Regions from separate parts of the Abyssisolibacter sp. ZYX002 genome, predicted to be linked through region 1. Evidence: predicted binding sites of a transcription regulator. Region 1 holds the regulator's gene; the other holds the start of a gene.
The links. Region 1 encodes Rex, which represses fermentation and respiration genes when NADH is low (regulators of the CRP and FNR family bind a similar motif). Its sites were predicted from a motif close to ATTGTTAANNNNTTAACAAT; they were not measured.
Positions count from the first base shown of each region.

Region 2: a site for Rex is predicted at 1,760-1,779, ahead of P3X86_RS19430 (DUF969 domain-containing protein). Genes of this name have one in related genera too.

Region 1 is NZ_JARMXH010000010.1:25,524-36,775, forward strand. Features, by position in the region: gene gdhA (NADP-specific glutamate dehydrogenase) at 1-1,111, opposite strand, end outside; gene P3X86_RS18850 (Asp23/Gls24 family envelope stress response protein) at 1,485-2,306, opposite strand; gene P3X86_RS18855 (redox-sensing transcriptional repressor Rex) at 2,391-3,035, opposite strand; gene P3X86_RS18860 (ABC-F family ATP-binding cassette domain-containing protein) at 3,630-5,540, shown strand; gene tsaD (tRNA (adenosine(37)-N6)-threonylcarbamoyltransferase complex transferase subunit TsaD) at 5,702-6,718, opposite strand; gene P3X86_RS18870 (hypothetical protein) at 6,885-7,046, shown strand; gene P3X86_RS18875 (hypothetical protein) at 7,118-7,318, opposite strand; gene P3X86_RS18880 (Yip1 family protein) at 7,390-8,151, opposite strand; gene rimI (ribosomal protein S18-alanine N-acetyltransferase) at 8,203-8,694, opposite strand; gene tsaB (tRNA (adenosine(37)-N6)-threonylcarbamoyltransferase complex dimerization subunit type 1 TsaB) at 8,675-9,376, opposite strand; gene tsaE (tRNA (adenosine(37)-N6)-threonylcarbamoyltransferase complex ATPase subunit type 1 TsaE) at 9,394-9,840, opposite strand; gene P3X86_RS18900 (response regulator transcription factor) at 10,000-10,692, shown strand; gene P3X86_RS18905 (HAMP domain-containing sensor histidine kinase) at 10,698-11,252, shown strand, end outside.
Region 2 is NZ_JARMXH010000011.1:53,960-65,211, forward strand. Features, by position in the region: gene P3X86_RS19420 (M20/M25/M40 family metallo-hydrolase) at 1-695, opposite strand, end outside; gene P3X86_RS19425 (Crp/Fnr family transcriptional regulator) at 995-1,681, shown strand; gene P3X86_RS19430 (DUF969 domain-containing protein) at 1,808-2,488, shown strand; gene P3X86_RS19435 (DUF979 domain-containing protein) at 2,485-3,402, shown strand; gene pcp (pyroglutamyl-peptidase I) at 3,452-4,096, shown strand; gene P3X86_RS19445 (HTH domain-containing protein) at 4,242-4,418, opposite strand; gene yiaY (L-threonine dehydrogenase) at 4,565-5,713, shown strand; gene P3X86_RS19455 (hypothetical protein) at 6,331-6,606, opposite strand; gene P3X86_RS19460 (methyl-accepting chemotaxis protein) at 6,636-8,732, opposite strand; gene P3X86_RS19465 (helix-turn-helix domain-containing protein) at 8,947-9,831, opposite strand; gene P3X86_RS19470 (sensor histidine kinase) at 9,982-11,252, opposite strand, start outside.

The DNA.
Region 1 (11,252 bases):
CCTTAGCAGGTCCGATGATTACTCCATTTGCTTGTAAATACTCTATTGCATCGTTTGTTGTTGGCATGTTTGAACCTTCTGATAGATATTTAACTCCATTTGCTACCATTGTCTTAGCATCATCTATTAATATTTCGTTTTGTGTAGCACATGGCATAGCTATATCAACTTTAACTTCCCAAGGCTTCTTACCTGCAAAGAATTCTACACCAAACGTCTTAGCATAATCTTCTATTTTATCTCTACCTGATGCTCTTAGCTCAAGCATATACTCTATTTTCTCTCCTGAAACTCCTTCTGGATCGTATATGTATCCGTCTGGGCCAGAAAGCGTTACAACTTTTCCACCTAATTCTGTTATCTTTAATGCAGCGCCCCATGCAACATTACCAAAACCTGATAATGCAACTGTTTTGCCTTCAAAAGTTTCTCCTTCATGCTTTAACATTTCTTGACAGAAATAAGTACAACCAAATCCTGTAGCTTCTGGTCTTATTAAACTTCCACCGTAAGATAAGCCTTTTCCTGTTAATACTCCGTTTTCAAATGCTCCTCTGATTCTTCTGTATTGTCCGTATAGATATCCTATTTCTCTTGCTCCAACTCCCATATCTCCTGCTGGAACGTCAACATCTGGACCTATGTGTCTATAAAGCTCTGTCATAAAGCTTTGGCAGAATCTTAATATCTCTGCATCTGATCTACCTCTAGGGTCAAAGTCAGATCCTCCTTTACCTCCGCCTATTGGAAGTCCTGTTAATGCATTCTTTAATATTTGCTCAAATCCTAAAAATTTAACTATACCAATGTAAACTGATGGATGGAATCTTAGTCCTCCTTTATAAGGTCCAATAGCTCCATTAAATTGTACTCTAAATCCTCTGTTTACATGAAGTTTACCATTATCATCATACCAAGGTACTTTAAACATTATTTGTCTTTCAGGCTCACAGAATCTGTCTAAAAGATTTGCCTCTACGTATTCTGGGTGTTTTTCTAAAACTGGTCCTAATGAATTTAAAACTTCTTCTACAGCTTGTAAAAACTCCGGTTCATGTGCATTTCTTTGCTTTACTCTTTCAAATACTTCTTGAATATAAGTGTTGGACATTGTAATGACCTCCCTATAAATTGTTAAATTTTTAACTTCCTTATGTTTTGAAAATGTTTTCCTTACTATAAAAAACTTTACCCCTTCTTTACACTGTAATAATAACACAGGCTAATTTCTTTGTAAACGTTTTTTTATTAATCATTTTTAACATTATTTTTATGCTAAAATTTTTTTGCAGGGTGTTATTATGTTTAAGTCGTTATCATTATTTATATATCTAATTCATTCATTTTCAAAAAACAAAAAATATGCTATTTCAACAGATATTAAGTGTTAAAAAAACATATTTATTAGTATGTTAAATATTAGTCATATGAAGTATTTCTTTCATTTCTGAATCGAATTTATTTATTTCTTGCAAAATACTGAATTATTTTATTTTGTTTATATTTAATTTTTTTATGTTTACGTCTACTGACAATATATTTAATGATGTCATTTGTTCTATTTCTTTAATAATTTGCTTTTGTAAAGTTTCTATAATCTCGGATATATTCATTCCATAATACAGTATGACATCTAGCTTTATTGCTATACTCCCTGCTTTACTAAGTACTCTAATATTACCATATTTGTCAACTTCATCTACCTTGGTGCATGCAATTCTTATAAGATTCTTGAGAACATTTTGTGATATTGTGTATCTTCCCAAATAGCTATATGTTGGCCTAACTACTGATTTTTCAATATATTGCTCATTTATTTTACCTTTTTTCTTAAATATCTTTAACTTATCTATAAAGTAACCTGAGAAGTCTTTTTTTATCTCAAATGTTGGCACTGGTATAACATGTTTTCCTTCCTTAAATCTACAATTATGGGCTGCTTGTAATTCTTCTTTTGTAGATATTTCGTTTATATCTATAAATTCATCTATCTTATCTAAGTGTAATGCAGCTGCTATTTTATTTACCATTTTTATTGATGTTCCTAATATTAGTAGTTTCTTTGGATGCTGTATTCTCAGCGCATCTAGTACACTTACTTTATGGTCTTCATCTAAAAAAACAGCTCTTTTTGTTGCACTTATCTTTGTGCTCTCACTCTTTGCGGATACACCTGTAATTATTTTATTTCCTTTAATTAATAATCCATCATCTATAATATATTGTATGTTATGTTTTTTTGCCACCAGCATAGCTTTATAGCTTTTTCCTGTGCCACTCTTACCAACTAATGCAAATACCTTCATTGTATCCTCCTTAAATAAAAAGGTTGTCTCAAACTGAATTTCTTTAGTCAAAATCCACTAGTTTTGAAACAACCTAAAGGAGCTTTAAAGAGCTCCTTGGTCACTGTTCTTCATCAAAAATGATAGTGTAAACAAACTTTCGTTTAAATGAACATTCTCTATAACTACACCTTCTGGCACTTTTAAATCAGTCGGTGCAAAATTCCAAATACCTTTTACACCATTATTTGCCAGTATATCTGCTATCTCCTGACTTCCTTCTTTAGGAGTACATATTATACCTATTTCAATGTTGTTAGCTTCGATATAGCTTTCAAGTTCATCTATATCATGAATCTTTATCCCTCTAATGTTTAGACCTATCATTTTTGGGTTTTTGTCAAATAAAGCAGTTACTCTAAAACCTGCTGATAAAAACCCTTTGTAATTTGCTATTGCTTGACCTAAGTTACCTGCCCCTATCAAAATAGTTTCGTAAGTCCTATCTAGACCTAATATTTTACCAAGTTGACTATGGAGATCTTCTACGTTGTATCCATAGCCTTGTTGTCCAAAACCTCCAAAATTGTTCAAATCTTGCCTAATTTGTGAAGCGGTAAATCCTGTTAGTTTACTCAACTCTCCAGAAGATATTCTCATAATATCCTTTTCTTTCAAGTCTGATAAATACCTGTAATATTTAGGTAATCTCCTAACAACCGCCATAGAAACTTTATTGTTTTTAGCCATAAAATATCCCTCTCTACTTTTATCACTTATTTTATAGTTTATATAAAATAGGAAATAAAATACTAACATCATCATGAAATTACTAAATTATTTACACTTTTGTGTTAATTATAAAACAATCTTTACGTTTTAGTCAATCTTTTTGATGATATTTCTTCATGACTAGACAAAGCATATTATCTATTTTATTGTAGTTTCGTGATAATATCAATGTAATCAGCATGAATAAATAATAATCATTCACTTGTCAAAATTATATCAATGTAAACTACTGTTACCAGTCCATTGCTTTCTATCTACAAATATCAAATAATCTAAGTTACATCATATTATAATACAATTCTTATACGTTTTCTATATGAATATTAAAAAAAATTAAAATTTAATATGAAATATTATTTTCAGAGTAGAAGCAAATTGCGTTCTCTCCACATTTTAGTAAAAAATCAAATTCAAGGCAACTAATATATTGTTTTTTCTATAATCTTACTAAAAATTGTTTAATTTAAGCTCTATATTTGCATAATACACTAATATTAATGTATTATATAAGTTGAAACACTGAATTTTAAGCTTTAGTTTTAGGAGGACATCATGATTGTATTATCATGTACTAATATAAGCAAAACTTATGTAACTGACAAAATTTTAGATAACGTCACTTTTTCTATTAATGCTGGTGAGAAAATTGGCCTTATTGGTATTAATGGTGCTGGTAAATCTACATTGTTTAATATATTGACTGGTAAAATTTCAAGTGATGATGGTCAAATATATACATCTAAAACATCAAAAATAGGTTATATGAAGCAACACACTAGCGTAGATAGTTCTAAGAATATTTATGATGAGTTACTTGAAATATTTAAACCTGTCATTGAACTTGAGAAAACACTTAGATCCCTAGAAAATGAAATAAGTGAAAAAAGTCAGGATCACGATTCTAAAGAATTTGAAAAGCTTCTTGACAAATACTCTAAGCTCACTGATGAATTTGAGAAAAGTAATGGATATGGATACGACAGTCAAATTAAAGGTGTTTTGGTTGGTTTAGGTTTTAATAGTAGTGATTTTTATAAACCAATAAACCAGCTTAGTGGAGGACAAAAAACTAGAGTATATCTCGCAAAATTATTGCTCCAAAAGCCTGATATTCTTTTGCTTGATGAACCAACTAATCATCTGGATTTGGATTCGATTGATTGGCTTGAAAAATATCTTAAAGACTATAAGGGATCTGTTATTATTATTTCTCATGACAGGTATTTTTTAGATAATGTAGTTTCTCGAATACTTCAATTAGAAAATACCGAGCTAAAATCCTACAACGGAAACTACAGCACTTATATGGATAAAAGGAAAAAAGAAATTGAATTGGAAAAGAAAAAATTCGAACAACAAAAGAATGAAATGAATAGACAAAAAGAAATAATAAAAAATCTTTCTTTGGGTGGAAAAAGAGCAATAAGACAAGCTCAAAGTAGAGAAAAAATGCTTAAAAAAATGCAAGAGCTAAAAAATCCTAGCGAAAGAAAAAAAGCTTCTTTTAAGTTTACTCCAAGTGTGAAAAGTGGTAATGATGTGTTACGCATAGAAGATTTGAAAAAAAATTATGATGGTAAACTGCTATTTGACAGTATAAACTTTAATATATATAAAGGCGAAAAAGTAGGTATCATTGGTCCTAACGGTATAGGTAAATCTACTCTCTTTAAAATCATAATGGGTATTACAAGTCTTAGTTCAGGAAATTATACTTTAGGCGCTAATGTTAATATTGGTTATTTTGATCAAGAGCAGAAGTATCTAAATACTGAAAAGACTATTGCAGATGAAATATGGGATGAACACCCTCTAATGGATCATTTTCAAATTAGAAGCATTTTAGCGCAGTTCCTTTTCACTGGAGATGATATATTTAAAGAGATTGGCTCTCTTAGTGGTGGTGAGAAAGCAAGATTAGCTTTATTAAAATTAATGCTATCTAAATCGAATTTTCTACTTATGGATGAGCCTACAAATCACTTAGATGTTGACTCCAAAGAAGTTCTTGAAGATGCATTAAAAAAATATGAAGGAACTGTATTAGTAATATCTCATGATAGATACTTTTTAAATAAAGTTGTAGATAAAATACTATATTTTAATAGTGATAAAATAACTGAATACCTTGGTAACTTTGATTACTATATTGAAAAAAGCAAACTCCTTAGCAGTAACAATGATGATTCGATTAATACTGGTATCACTAAAACTCAAATGAAACTGGATAGGAAAAAACAAAAAGAACTCGAGAAAAAAGAGCGTGCTAAAAAGCAACAACTGAGTAAACTCGAAGAAAATATAGCTCTTCTAGAAAACAAAATTAGTGAATATGAACATCTGCTATGTAGTCCAGATATTTATAATGACCCTGTTAAAAGCACGCAAATAAATAAAGATTTATTAAATATTAAATCTGACCTTGAACAAGAGTATGAAAAATGGGTAGAATTAAGCAGTTAATTTTTATCCACAATATACACCATTTATCCACAGTTTTATCAACAAAATCACATAATTTTATCAACATTATTGATATTTTACTGCTACAATGTATAAAGTTATGCACAGTTACCATCTGTTTTGTGGATAACTTTGTGCATAACTTTGTTAATACAATTAAATTACTGACCAATTTTTAAATTTGCAACTCCGTTAAGACTTATATCTGATATCTTTCCATTTAAGTAGTTATAATATCCCGCACATCCTATCATTGCTGCATTGTCTGTACACAATATCTTACTTGGGCATACTAGCTTTAGTCCTTCACTTAAACATCTATCCTGCATTTGTTTTCTTAATCCACTATTAGATGCAACACCTCCCGCTAGCGCAATTGTTGATAAGTTCTTAAGCTTTGATGCTTTTATTGTCTTATCCACAAGTACATCAACTACGGCTTTTTGAAAACTTGCTGCTACATCTTCTACTTTTATTTCTTTATTTTTCTGTTTATTGCTATTTAAGTAATTAAGTACTGCAGATTTTAGACCACTGAAACTGAAATCTAAGCTATCTGGTTCTAAATATGCTCTAGGAAAATCTATAGCATCACTGCTACCTTTCTCTGACAATCTATCTATGATTGGTCCTCCTGGATATCCCAACCCCATAGCTCTTGCTATTTTATCAAAGGCTTCCCCTGCAGCATCATCTCTAGTTCTCCCTAGTAATTCGTACTTTGTATAATCTTTTACATGTACTAAGTGTGTATGTCCTCCAGAAACAACTAAACAAAGAAATGGTGGCTCTAAGTGTGTATTTTCTATATAGTTTGCACATATATGTCCTTCTATGTGATTAACACCTACTAGTGGTTTTTCTAATGAATAAGCTAGTGCCTTTGCGCTAGAAAGCCCAACCAACAGTGCCCCAACTAAACCTGGTCCATATGTAGTAGCAACAATATCTATATCTTTAAATTTAACATTTGCTTCATCTAGTGCTTGTTGCAAAACTGTATCTATTTGCTCTATGTGTTTTCTTGATGCAACTTCTGGCACTACTCCACCAAATTTTTTATGTAGATCTATTTGAGATGCTATAATATTTGACAATATTTTCCTGCCATCTTCTAAAACTGCTACTGATGTCTCATCGCATGATGTTTCTATTGCAAGTGTTAGCAATTTAATCACTCCTATTAGAGAATTTATATTCTTAACTATGACTAGAATTTATTATACACTTTTGTGTATCTAGTGTAAAGGTGATATGAACTAACCCAGTTATGGAATATTTTAAATTAATAGTTTTTCTATTTTATCAGAAAATAATTATATGCCTTTGTTTGGGAGTGAGTATATGAGTGTTCTAAATAATATTGCTAAAGCTAATATTATGCCAGATGGTATGCTAAGTACTGTTAGTGGCACTGAGGAAGCTTTCATCAACATTATTAAGGATAAACCAAATCCGACTAGCACTAAATTTTTATCGGATAAAGGCGAACATAAGAAAAAATAACCTTATGTGCTACAAAAGGGGCTCTCATAGTCTGAGTTTGCCCCTTTTAAGCTTATAATTTGTTAATTGATTTAATCTGTACCTTCATCCATATTTACTAATATCTCATCTACTAAATCTAAATTACACTTATGATCTACAAAATGTTCACAGTTATTACATGTTACTCTTGATGTTTCTTCTCCTGTACTTGAAGAAAGTCCTGTGCTTCTAACAGCATTAAATTTACTACACCTTTGTGCTACTCTTTCTAGTTGAGAATTACTCGCCATAATATACCTCCTAAAATATTTTATAGGTATATTTTTTCTATTATTAGAATTTCTATTCAGAGTATTGTTTTTTACATTGCCGTTTTGACTAAGTTATTTGCACCAGCATATATAAGTATCCACACTCCCCAAGTAGCTAGTACTGGTATAGCTGCTATTCTTTTCTTAAGATCATACAAGTAAGAAAATCCTACTATCGCTAAAGCTTGATACCAAATTGTAAATAGGTTAAGTTGTGATAAGAATTCTTCAAGAAATGATCCATCGTATGCACTAGGTAAAAGAGCTCCAAGACTAAAGTTTAGACTAACATTAGACGTAAATAAGATCAGTGATACTATTATTTGCCCAGCAAATACGGGCAAGTATGAGTACGCTAATACAGCTATTGTATCTTTAAACTTCCTCTCTTTTCCTCCTAGCATTGGACCAAATCCACTAACTATAAAACCTTTAACAACCCATATAAGAATAGGTCCTAATCCAACCATCAATTTCGTAGTGTAATATTGTGTTTTAAGTGCGTCTACCGTTGGCGGTACTATGTTATTAGCTTGGTATTCGTCTATCATCATCTGTATGAATTGCTCTTTATTTTGAAGCAAAAATGATAATATTGGTAACCCAATTAAAACGATAAGCATAGGAACTATCAAATCTGTATGTACTGCTAAGTTTCTGAATGCCTTGTTTGGATTAGTAAAAACTTTAATAATCTTTTGTAAAGGACTTAGTTTTTCACCTTCTATGAATATATCATCATCATACATATCGTCAAAAATGACCTCTGGTTCATCTTCTTCTATTTGAATCCTGTTTTTTTCATCATCCACACTATCACCTCTCGTATTCTAATAGTTTTAATATACCATTATTACATATTTCTAGTCAATAATATTATTACAGTCCATATCTAACCACATTATTATTGCATCTTCTTTTGTATCCGTATAATATCCTATTCTTTTTCCAAACTCATAAAAACCAAATTTTTTATATAGTGATATAGCTGTTTTGTTATACTCTCTTACTTCTAAAGTAACTTTTTGTATTTTTTTCTGTTTACAGCTATCTAAAACACCATTTATTAAATGATTTGCTAATCCTTTACCTCTATAGTTAGGATGTATTGCTACATTTGTTATGTGTGCTTCGTCCAATATGAGCCACATTCCTGCATATCCTACTACTGATTTTCCTGATTTAATTACTATGTAGTATGCTAATTTGTTATTTTTTATTTCATCTATAAACGCATTTTTAGACCAAGGTGTTGTAAATGACTTATTCTCAATCTCACAAACTGCTTCTATATCGCTTAATATCATTTCTCTAATAGTCACGTCGCTCATATTATCACCTGTTCTTTTCTTCATATTCTCTTTCAGCTTGAGATTTTCTTAAGTACTCTGGAACTAAATCATAGTAAGATTCAAGTTGATTATTTTTTGCCCTCTCCAATGCCATCTGAGCTAATGATGAAGCCTTTGCCATATTTACATAAGCTGGTGAGAATACTACTTTTTCTCCTAGTTTCTCTTTAATTATATCTCTATATACTACTCCACCATCACCACTTATAATTACTTCTTCATCTCTATCTCGTAAATCATCAAGGATTTGCTCTATTTCTATTACATCCTGAGCTTTTATAACTTCAAATTTATTATCTCTCCATGTGTAGATTCCTGTATACACTCTATCTCTTCTCGCATCCATCATCGGAACTATCAAACTATTACAATTGAACATATTATATGCCATTGAATCCATACTAGGAATACCAACAACTGGTTTATCTACACTATGAGCTAATGCTTTGATTGTCGCTACACCAATACGTAAGCCTGTAAATGATCCCGGCCCTATTGAAACGGCAAATACATCAATATCACCTGTCTTCAATTGGCAAGAGTCTAGCACTTCTTTAATCATTGGTAGTATAGTCTCTGAATGAGTTCTTTTATAATTTACTGTATACTCGCAAAGCAACTTGTCATCATCTATTAATGCAACTGAAGCTACTATACTTGATGTATCAACTGCTAGTATTTTCATGATTTATCACTCCTATTTTAAAGCATTTTTACAATATCTTTATTTGACTGTCCGTGTGCTGTTATATATATAATTCTCTCATTTCCTTTTTTTGTAATATTAATATCTATTCTGTCTTTTGGCAATATTTCCTCTATTAGATTAGCCCACTCTATTACTGAAACACCCTCTGAATATATGTAATCATCATAACCTATATCGTACATTTCATCTATATCTGAAATTCTATATACATCAAAATGATACATCGGATATCTTCCAATGTATTCGTTTACTATTGTAAAAGTAGGACTTGTAACATAGTCCTTTACATCTAAACCCTTAGCTATGCTCTGCGTTAAAGTAGTCTTGCCAGCACCCAAATCTCCCATAAGACAAACTACACTTCCCTCTATTAGCTTTCGTCCTAGATTAAAACCTAATTCACTAGTTTCTTTTTCGCTAGATGATATAATCTTTTTCATAGCCTTCTCCTTTATTGTTGACTTTATCTTGACAAATTAATATTATTAGTTTATATATTAATTAGTTTTGACATATATTAATCATTATATAATGGTTATGTAAGTTGTACAAGTGACAATAGTATGTGTTTAGATTATAAAATCGAAGGGAGAAATACTATGAATAATATACTTCTTGTTGAAGATGACCTTAACTTATCTTTCGGTATCGAATTTGCACTAAAAAATGAAGGTTTTAGTGTCACTACTGCAAATACTATAGATAGTGGAAGAAAATCTTTTAAAAACGGCAATTTTGACCTTGTAATTTTAGATGTAATGCTTCCAGACGGTAATGGATATGAGTTATGTGAAGAAATCAGAAATACATCTAATGTATCTATAATATTCTTAACTGCTTGCGATGAAGAGGTCAATGTAGTAATGGGACTTGATATGGGAGGAGATGATTATATCACAAAACCCTTTAGAATAAGAGAACTCATATCAAGAATTAAAGCAGTGCTTAGAAGAAAAACATCTAGTAACACTAAAGGAAATATACTGGTATCTGGTGATATAAAAATAAATACTCTTGAAGGTTTAGTTTCTAAAAATAATAACCCAATATTGTTAACTGCACAAGAATATAAACTTATGCTGATGTTCGTAAAAAATGCTAAGCAAATAATGAGTAGAAAAATATTACTAGAAAAATTGTGGGATGTTGAATGTGATTTTGTTGACGATAATACTCTTTCTGTATATATAAGACGACTTAGAGAAAAGATTGAAGACAACCCCCAAAAACCTAAATATATCGTTACTGCAAGAGGTTTAGGCTATAAATGGGATGTTAGTTTAAGGAGATGATATATTTGACAGTTTTTAGAAATCGCGAATTTAAATCTTTTGCATGGAAATTAGTCCTTATAATGTGTATTTTTGCCCTTTTTACGTGTATTTACGCTAATCTAGAAATCGAAATGTTTAATAATGAGCTTATTAATCACAATACTGCTATTGTAGGCCAAATATTATCAAACCACCCAGAACTTAAAACTGAACTGCCAAAATATTTTACATCTGAACCTACTGATAAAGAAATCGAATTAGGAAGAAGTATTATGAAAACGTATGGTTATCATGAAGATGCTAATATAGTTATTCAACCAACGTTATCAAATTTTTATTCTAACTTTAGTGACAAAATAAGTCTATATGCACTATTTATGTTAATACCTATACTATTACTTACGATTTATGAGTATAGAAAAATATACAAAAAAATCAAAAGTATATCCTTAGCTTCTGAAAAAGTTATAGATGGTGATTTTTCGTATTTGTTGCCTGTTGATATAGAAGGTGATTTTGGTATATTATATAATAATTTCAATCAGATGGCTCATAGACTCAAGTTAAGTTTAGATAGA
Region 2 (11,252 bases), on a different contig from region 1:
AATGTAACATCGCATGCTATACCTAATGTAGGCTGAATAGAATTACTTGCAAAGTAAGCGCCACCCATATTGGTCTCCTCATTAACTGTACTAACAGCATAGACACCAACTTTTGGATTAGCTTTGGCTACATTTTTAAGAACCTCTGCAACTATAAATGCACCAGTTCTATTATCTAATCCACGTGCTACCAAACGATTATTAAGCATATAATCATAGTCACAATCATAGATTACATAATCGCCTACAGATATGTTTTCTAAAATCTCATCTTTGCTTGTAGCTCCACAATCAATATACACTTCATGTATTTTGATATCATCTTTTGCACCACCATGATGCTCTGCAGGTACACCAAATACACCGAGTACAGGACCCTTTTTACCGAGTATTTTAACACGCATTCCGAGTGCTATTTTATGATTTATACCTCCTGCTTTTGTTATATATACGAAGCCATCATCATCAATATAATTTACTACAAAAGCTATTTCATCACAATGCCCTGCTAACATAACTTTAAAAGAGCTATCTGGATTAACACAAGCTATGACATTTCCTGCTGTATCTGTCTCGATTGTATCAGCGAAAACTCTAGTATAATCAATCCATTTTTTTTGCAAATCATATTCTGCACCTGATGGTGAGGGTGTTGTAAGTAGTCGCTCTAAAAATTGTTTTGATTCGTTATCCATCGTTATACCTCCAAATTTTGTTATTTACTCATAATCATAACTATACTTAGTATACCATGTTATTGTAATTAATACCACATTCCCCTTTTACTGAAAATATTATTGTATTCGATGTTAGTTTGTCAGTTCAATACTTAATTTATCGGACAAACTACCCTAACAAGGATTTTATATTCTTTTAGATATGATTATGCGATAATTCTTTAATTTTCTATTTGAAGTCATATCTAGATTTTTTATATACACTATGGTATCATACTATTTAAACTGTCTATCTATATTTATTTGGAGGTTATTTTATGTTTGATAAACTTTTTGATGAAAATCTACAAATCAAAATGACGAACTTTTTTGCTAACGAGTTAAGTAAAAAGGGCTCTATCAAAAAATACAAAAAGAAAGAGTATATAACCCATTGTACTTCTGATAGCATTTATATAGTTATATCAGGACAAATAACTCAAATTATTATTAGCAATACAGGAGATGAAGTGTGCTTGTTTAGACTGCAAAGAGGCACTATTTTAGGAGAAATGAATTTCTTTGAAGGTCAACACACTGAGGTTATCGCAAAAGTTATAGAAGATTGTGAAATATCATTGATAAGTAAAGCTGTTCTTGAAAACGAACTGTTAAAGCATCCTGAAATCTATCGATACTTTATGCATAGTATTATTCGTAAATATAGGATACTTATGTTGAATATAGCAGATTATAATTTTAACAACGCTATTGGCAAAGTTGCTAATTGTCTACTTAGATTGGCTCATACAAGCAAGTTTAGGTATAAGAGTACCAAATCAATTGATTCTATAGAATTTAAGATAACTCATGAAGAACTCGCTAATAGAATAGGTTGTAACCGTACTACTGTTACAAATGCTATTAATAAATTTCGCTCTGAAAGTTTAATTGAAATTGATAAAAAAAGAATTATTATAAAAAACAAAACAAAGTTACAAGAATATGTTAATTATCATTTATAATAAATTTAAAAAAACTCCAGTAATATTTATTAAAAAATGTTGCCTAAACAACAGAATATATTCAAAATAAATATTATAATTATCAAAATATTCAAAATATTAGAAGGGAGTTTTATTATGGAGTACATTAAACTTATTGGAATTTTAATTGTAGTTGTCGGCTTCTTCTTAAAGTTAGATACTATAGCTGTAGTTTTGATAGCTGGCATCACTACAGGTCTATTGGGAGGTCTTAATATTATCGAAATATTAGACAAAATAGGTACAACATTTGTTAACTCAAGAAATATGTCTATCTTTTTATTAACGCTTCCAGTTATAGGTATATTAGAAAGAAATGGACTAAGGGAAAGAGCTGCACATCTCATCAATAACCTCAAATCAGCGACTGTTGGAAAAGTATTATCAACTTATACTACTATTAGGATGATAGCTGCCGCACTTTCTTTGAGACTTGGTGGCCATGTTCAATTTATAAGACCTCTAATCAATCCTATGGCTTTTGGTGCCGCTCAAAATACTTACGAAAACGTAGATGAAGACACAGAGGAAATAATTAAAGGGTATGCAGCTGCTTCTGAAAACTATGGTAACTTCTTTGGACAAAATGTTTTTATTACAGCAGGTGGAGTTTTGTTAGTTATAAACACTTTAAAAGAACAAGGGATTACTGTAACTGATGCTGAAGTTTCTAAAAATGCAATACCTGTAGCTATTATAGCTTTAATACTAGCAATTATACAAAATTATTTACTTGATAAAAAGATTAGCAGAAAGCTTAAAGTAAGAAAGGAGCTTAGCAAATGAAGAAAATTTTATTAGAAACAATATACGTATTAACAGGTATGGTTGCAATATTGACAGCTATATATGCTTTCAAGGATGATAAACACCCTTCACGAATAGGAACTGGTTTATTCTGGGGACTTGTAGGAATAATTTTTATATTTGGAAAGCTTATCCCAGGATATATTACTGGTGGTATGATAGTCTTCATGGGTTGTCTAACTGCAATGAAGAAAGTAACATTTGGCTCAATGTCAAATGCTTCTGAAAAAGATCGAGAAAATTGTGCTATCAAACACAAAAACAAGCTGTTTATACCAGCATTAACCATCGGAATTGTTGCATTTATTTTTGGTCAATTTATAAAATCTTTAGGTGGCATTATAGGACTAGGTGTTGGAGCTCTATTAGCATTATTAATTGCAGCAACAATGACAAGAACAAAACCAAGCAAAGTTTGCTACGACGGAAGTAGATTATTGCAACGTGTTGGTGCTGCTAGTATTTTACCTCAGCTCTTAACAGCTTTAGGTGCTTTGTTTACTGCTGCTGGTGTTGGTGACGTTATCTCTGGAGGTATAAGCAATGTCATCGGTAGTCCTAGTAAACTTGTTGGCGTTATAGCGTATTGTTTAGGGATGGCTTTATTTACTATGATTATGGGTAATGCATTTGCTGCATTCTCTGTTATGACTGTTGGTATAGGTATGCCATTTGTCATAGCACAAGGTGCTAATCCCGCTATTGCTTGTATATTAGCTCTTACAGCAGGTTACTGCGGAACTTTGATAACACCTATGGCAGCAAATTTTAATATTGTCCCTGGTGCCGTATTAGAAACTAAAAACAAATATAGAGTTATTATTGCACAGTTGCCTTATGCATTTGTTTTATGGGTTATTCATGTTATACTAATGTATACGTTAGCATTTTAATATATAAAATATTAAACAAAAACATATATGTAATAAAGGAGGCTTTAATTTGAAAAAAGTATTAATAACAGGTTTTGATCCTTTTGGTGGAGAGTCTGTAAATCCTGCTCTTGAAGCTGTTAAAAAATTACCTGATATGATAATGGATTATAATATTGTAAAACTAGAGGTTCCAACAGTTTTTAAAAAATCTATAGACACTTTAAAAAAAGCAATTATCAAAGAATCACCAGATATAGTACTGTGTATCGGCCAAGCAGGTGGTAGGTTTACTATATCTATTGAAAGAATTGCAATAAATTTAGATAATGCTAGAATCCCAGATAATGAAGAAAATCAGCCTATTGACACACCGATTTATAAAGAAGGGAAAAATGCTTATTTTTCTAATCTGCCAATTAATGCAATTCTAAAAAAATTGAGTGATAACAATATACCAGCAAATATTTCAAATACAGCAGGTACTTTCGTTTGCAACCATTTAATGTATGGCTTGCTTCATATGATTGAAAATACATTTGACAATATCAAAGGAGGTTTTATACACGTTCCTTATTTACCTGATCAAGTAATTGGTAGAAACAACGTAGCTTCTATGTCTCTTGAAAATATAGTAACTGCTCTAAGGTTAATAATAGAAGCTTCAATTGAAAATAATAAAGATATTGCTTTAGTTACTGGAAAGACACATTAAGAAACCATGAAAAAAGATAACTAAGAAGATGCCCCTTGAGACATCTTCTTTTTAATATTATATTTAATATAGTAATCACCTAAAACACCCTGACGAATAATAAAATTTTAAACCTGACTATTTTAGATTTCTCTGTTCATTATATCTACTTTACATCGTAAAAGCATCTTTTAGGAGAGTTTATAAGCTCTTCTTTTTTTAATGCTTTTATTGCTTTGTCTACCTCTTTTTTATCTGCATTAATCTTCTCTGCTATTTGTCCTGCTTTCATAGGTTCATCTGATTCTTTTAATACTTTGAGTACTTGTTCTTTATAATCCATTGACCTTCCTCCTTTTTTAACTAGCTATTACTATATTAATTATACCCTTTTATGTTTACCTTAAACTTTTATATTGTTAATATATATAATAATTGTTTTACTTATGTAAATACTATAACTGATAATATTAAAAAGGAGTGAAATAAGTGAGCTATGTATTTTATATGCCCTCTATAAGCATTATGGATAAAAATGCTTTAATTGATGCAGGTGATATGATTAAAAATCTTGGTTTTAAAAAAGCTTTTATAGTTACTGATAAAGTATTAAATGAAATAGGGTTAGTAAATAAGTTGACATCTGTGCTTGCTAATAATGGTATAGAGTATGTAATATTTGATGAAACAAAACCTAACCCTACTACTAAAAATGTCCATGATGGTGTAGATATGCTTAAATCTGAGGAATGTGATTTTGTTATATCTTTTGGTGGTGGTTCTCCTCATGACTGCGCTAAAGGAATAGCTCTTGTCGCGACCAATGGCGGAAACATTAAAGACTATGAAGGTGTTCATAAATCATCTAAACCTCAATTACCTCTAGTTGCAATAAACACCACTGCTGGGACTGCAAGTGAGATGACTATATTTTGTATTATAACTGATGAAGAAAGACATATAAAAATGGCTATAGTTGATAAACATGTAACTCCTATTCTTGCAGTAAATGATCCTGAGCTAATGATGGATATGCCTAAATCTCTGACTGCTGCGACTGGTATGGATGCGTTAACTCATGCAATTGAAGCTTATGTATCAACTGCTGCTACTCCAATTACTGATGCTTGCGCACTTCAGGCAATAAGCTTGATTTCTAATCATTTGAGAAAAGCAGTCGATAATGGTAAAGATGAAAATGCCAGAAATCAAATGGCATATGCTGAATTTTTAGCTGGTATGGCATTTAACAACGCAAGCCTTGGCTATGTTCATGCAATGGCTCATCAGTTAGGAGGCTTTTATGATCTACCTCATGGTGTATGTAATGCTATTCTTTTACCACATGTACAAAAATATAACAGCCAAGTTTGCCCTGAAAAATTAAAAGATATAGCTCAATCTCTGGGAGTAAAAGTTGAAGGCTTAAGTGACAAAGAAGGTGCTCAAAGCGCTATTGATGCAATAATAGCGCTTTCTAAGGACATAGGTATCCCATCTGGCTTAAAAGAAATCGGTGCAAAGGAAAAAGATATTCCAACATTAGCTGAAAATGCACTAAAAGATGCATGTGGAATTACAAATCCTAAGCAAGCTACTCATGAAGAAATAGTCAGTATATTTAAAAACGCTATGTAGAATTTAAATATTATAAAATTTATAAAGTGGCTACTTTTATTTCAGTAAGCCACTTTTTCTTATATATTTATTGAAAATAATCTAACCTAAAAAGAGTTAAATATACGACAAGAAATTGCAGTTCCTTTACTTATATTACACACTCATGGCATAAAACTACAATATTGTGCCATATGTATTGCTTTATCCAACAATAATCTGTATAGTATAAACATACCAACTACTAATTAAGCAGTGACGTCATGAAGTTGAAGTAGTGTAGATGGAATAAAAAAATACTAAAAATTGAACAGGGGGAATCTATTATGAATTTCGTTAATTTCTTTGCTTCTTTCTTTACAAAATTCGCAGAATTTTTCACAAGTCTTGTGCCATCTATAGAAAAATTGTTTCAGTAATATATAGCTTTGACACTATAATTATTATCAAAACAAAATACAACTAATATACGAACTAATTATTACAATAATAATCGCAGTACATATTCTCAGAAATATATATACCAATATACTAACTAAGCTATATATTATAAATTTAGTAGTCTTCTTAGATAAGTCAAAGCTGTTTCTATAATAAAGGAGTTAGCCACAAATAACTCCTTTATTATTATTTTTGTATTATGAAATCTCTTCTAATATTTTCTCCATTGAGTATGCTATCTCTCCTATTTCATTGCTAGCTTTTAATATCTTCTTGGTATCTATTAAATCAATTATCATATCTGTTGTCAATTCTTTATTATTTGGCATATTGTTTTCTATGCAATGATAAATATCTCTTCGACTTTTATCAATCCATTTAATAATAGAATTTATTCTATCTAACAAATATATCAATTCGTTAATTATATTATCAATGTCATTCTTTTTAACCTTTTTTTCAATATAATTCATAATTTCTTTCACCAGATTCCTTTAAATATCTATATCTTAAATTCTGATATAGTCTCTTGTAGCTCTAAAGCCATTTCCGAAAGGCTTTCACTTGCATTTGCAACTTGTTGTATAGATGCAGTTTGCTCCTGTGTTGATGCTGTTGCTTCTTCTGCTCCAGCTGCATTTTCCTGAGCTATAGCCGATAATGATTGGATAATATCTAATATTTCTATCTTACTTTCTTGCATAGCATTCACTGAGCCATACATTTCGCCAACTACTATCTCTGCCTCCTGCATTGCTTGTTCAATTTCTTTAAACTTATTCTCTGTTTTACCTACACTATTTGCTTGGGCTTCTACAATAAGCCCTACTTCTTTAATTGTATTAACTGCATTTGTTGAATTAGTTTTTAACTCATTTACTACTATATCTATCTCTTTTGTTGAATTAGTTGACTGTTCTGCTAATTTTCTGATTTCTTCTGCAACTACAGCAAAGCCTTTCCCTGCATCTCCCGCTCTTGCTGCCTCTATAGCTGCATTTAAAGCAAGTAGATTAGTCTGTTCTGCTATTGATGCTATAACTTCACTAGCATCCCCAATCTTATCTGAGCTATCATTTGTCTCTTCGATAACTTTGAAAATTTCTGTTGCTGCTTGTTTACTTTGCTCTGTTTTATCTATTAGATCTTTTATGGCATCTAATCCCTCGTCAGTTAAATTTGCAACATTAACAGCAGCGTTGTTTACATCTTCCATTTGCCTTTGATTATTTGCTATCATATCTCCTAAGTTATTTATCTTGGTAGAACCTCTTTCTGTATCTTGAGCTTGATCCATTGCGCCTTTTGCTAATTCTTCAATAGTTTTAGATACTTCTTGTGAGCTTGTTGCCACCTGTTGTGACGTAGCATTTAATTCCTCTGATGAAGCTGAAACATGCCCTACTACATCCTGTACTTTGTTTATTAGATTGGCTATATTGGTTCTCATAGTAGCTAGTGCTTTAGCCATATCTCCTGTTTCATCCTTGCGTTTTAAAAGCTTTTCCATATTTTTGTCCTTATCGTCTCTTAGATCACAACCAGCAAGTTTATAAATCCTTTCAGCTACTACTTTAATAGATTTAACAGCATAAATACTGTTATAGTAAAGCACTCCACCCATAATCAATATGCCTATAACTGCTATAACAACCATTACTATTATTAAGCTATTGGTTTTATTCATCAATTCGTTTATTGGAACTATAATTGAATATGACCATTTTTTATCGTTATTTTGAAAATGTATAGGGTTATAGAATTTATAAACATCTTCTTCTAATTTAGTTGAGTATGAAATGTTTCTAAACTTTTTCCCTTTTCTTATTTGGTCTAAATACTCCTTTCCTGAGTCTGTAGAAAGTTCAGATGCTATAATATTGACTTTCTTTGGATCTTTATGAGCTAAAACTATACCTTCATCGTTTATAAGTCTTCCAAATCCGTTATCAAATAACTTAACATCTGAGTTTATTGTAGTTAGTTGGTCTAATGAGAAATCCAATCCTACAACACCGAGAAATCTGCCATTTACAACTATTGGTTCGCAAATACTTATAACTATTACTTTCTGTCCTTCTATCTCATATTCCGCTGGATCTGCTATAAAACTTTTCTTTGTAGCCTTAGGAACCGTATAGTAGTCATTGCTTAACTCTGTACTTGGTGATAATGTACATTTATCTCCACTTCTTGCCCAGCAAGGTACGAATCTTCCACTTGCATCGCTACCATATTTTTTAGTAAAATTTATATCTTGTCCATCAAAGGCATTTGGCTCAAAGCACACCCATGTGTATACATAGTTTTTGTTGTTGTCAATATATTCTTTTATCAAATCAACTACCACTTTTCTATCTGTAGCGCCACTTAATTTCATAGTCTTAATTGTACTAGCGATTGCTTGAGCATCATTCACTCCTTCATTTAATAATTCTTGCATTTTGTTTGAAATAGTTTCTGTTTCTAATGCAATCTTTTCAACGCTACTGTCTTTGATATTTATGTATGTATTAATAAATGAGTAACTTAATATTATTGCTATTATAGCTATGAAAAGTCCTAGATTTAAAAATATCAACCTGGTTTTTAGTTTCATATTGTTACCTCCTCTTATAGTTTTGCTATATGGGCGTAATCGCTATGAAATTTCGTTATATTCGGTTCTATTTTTATTATCTGCTACTTCTTAAATATATCGACAGTTTTCGACACGAATAACTCCCACACTCATATATTTTAATTATATCAATTAGTTTTATCGAATACTTTGTCAAATGTAGGGCTTTTATAAAATTATTTGTAGAATTTTATCACTCTATTTTTCCAACTATTTGAAAAGATTTCTCATTTATTTGCAATAATTCGTGATATCTATCTTTGTAACGTTTTTTAAATTGTGAAGGAGTACATTCGAAAAAAATCTTAAAGTAACTAATCATATATTTAGGATCTGAGAATCCACAAGTATAAACAATATTGGTCAAAGACTGCTCTGTTGTCAATATCATCTTTGCAGCTTCTTCTACCATAAACGAATATTTGAGCCACCTATATCCATACCCAAAGCGTTCAATTATATCTTTTTTTAGGTGATTATAACTCAACCCTGAATATACTGCTAAGTCTTTTAATCCACCTTTAAAAAACATATTTCTCTTTAAAAATGCTAATTCGTATAGTTTTTTATTTCTAGCAACTACTTTATCACTAAATCTTTTTAGATTTATGCCACAAGCTAAGTAATCAAATTGGTAAACTAGATACTTTAAGAATTCACTAGCACATTTATCAATTTCAATAAAGTCAACATCTCTTAGTAACGCTTGTGTGAGCACATTAATGTACTCTCTTAGTTTTTGATACTTTTTTGGATGCGATTTTTCGAATTTAATTGAATTGCACATTATTATTGATTGTTTAAAATCTTCTATTATATTATTGCAGTAGGTTTCATTAATATAAATAGTTAACACTAGATTATCATTACTTAATCCTTCTATTTGATAAACTTCACCTATATTAAAAATTATGAAGTCACCCTTTTTCATCAGGTTATCTGATGCCCATACTCTAACTTTTATCCTACCTCTTAATACTTTTACAATCGCTATTGATTTGTGCCAATGATAAGGATGTTTCTTTATGGTATGCACAACTGGCTTGATTCGTTTATTGTTTTTTATTACTAATTCCAACGATCTACCCCCTTTTAGCAATTTTAAATTTATAATTTCAATTATAGTATATAAAAGCTCAAAATAAACACTTCCTCACAAAATGTGAGGAAGTGAGTACATTATAGTATATTTTAAACATTTCTTGTAATTTATGTTTCATTAGATATATCAGATTTCATTTTTCTTTGGCAAAATTACAGTGAATCTTGTTCCCTTATTTTCTATACTTTTTACTTCTATTTCTCCTCCACCTTTTTCTATAATACATTTCACAATACTTAACCCCAAACCTATACCTTCTACACTTCTACTTTCATCTATCCTATATAATGGAGTAAATATTTTATGTGTTGTTTTCATACCTATTCCTGTATCTTCTACAGTTATTATCACTTTTTTATTAATTTTGCTCTCTATTTTTACATGTCCATTAGGTTTATTATATTTAAATGCATTATCTACTAAATTATAAAGCACTCTTTCAAACTGTATGTCCTCTATAGGTACTATACAATTTTTACCATCAGTAATTATAAATAGTTTTATATTTTTTTCTATTGCTATTAGTTTATACCTACTTTGTACTTTATCTAATGTTTCATTTAAAATGGCATAATTGTTTTTTTTAATACGTTTATCAAGACTTAAGTAACTACCTATGTTATCTGTCATGTTTTCTATCTGTGATATAGCTTCAAAACATATCTTTTTATGATGAATTCTCTCTTCTTGACTCATATTATACGCAAACATCATTTGATAACTTAGCTTAATAACGGATAATGGCATTTTAAAATCATGGCTTATTCCTCTAAGCATTTTTACTTTTTCTAGCTCTTTTTGCTGATTTTCACACATTTTTATTTTGTTATAGCTGTTAAATATGAAAATAATCATGAAACCTAAGAGATATAAAACTGCTCCTAAATGAGAAATCTTTATTAAAAAACTAACTGTCCCCTCTCTAAACACTTTAAACTCTATTAGGTTTTCGTAATATATAAACGAAATAAATATCAAATTATTTGCATAAAGAAGATGACAATAGTTCGTTTGCTTTACATATTTACATATTAAGACAGCCCAAGAAATTAGGCATAGCGTTACAAGTACAATATTATAATGTTGAATCTTAGTATCAGTATTTACACCTATTAACCAAAGTATAATAAACGATACACATAACATTATCTTGGTATATTTTTTAGTTTTTATATTGTACATGTAAAACAATACTATAACTACAAGTCCTAGACTTATTAAATTTGTTGTCACATTCAATATATAGAACTTTTGTGATGTATACGCTAACCAGCCTGTCAGTCCATATATTTCCCCTAAATTTACAATTTTATATATATACACTATTCCTATAAATATAAATATCAAATAATGCTTCATTTCCATATTGTTAATGTACATAAAAACACATACTGCTA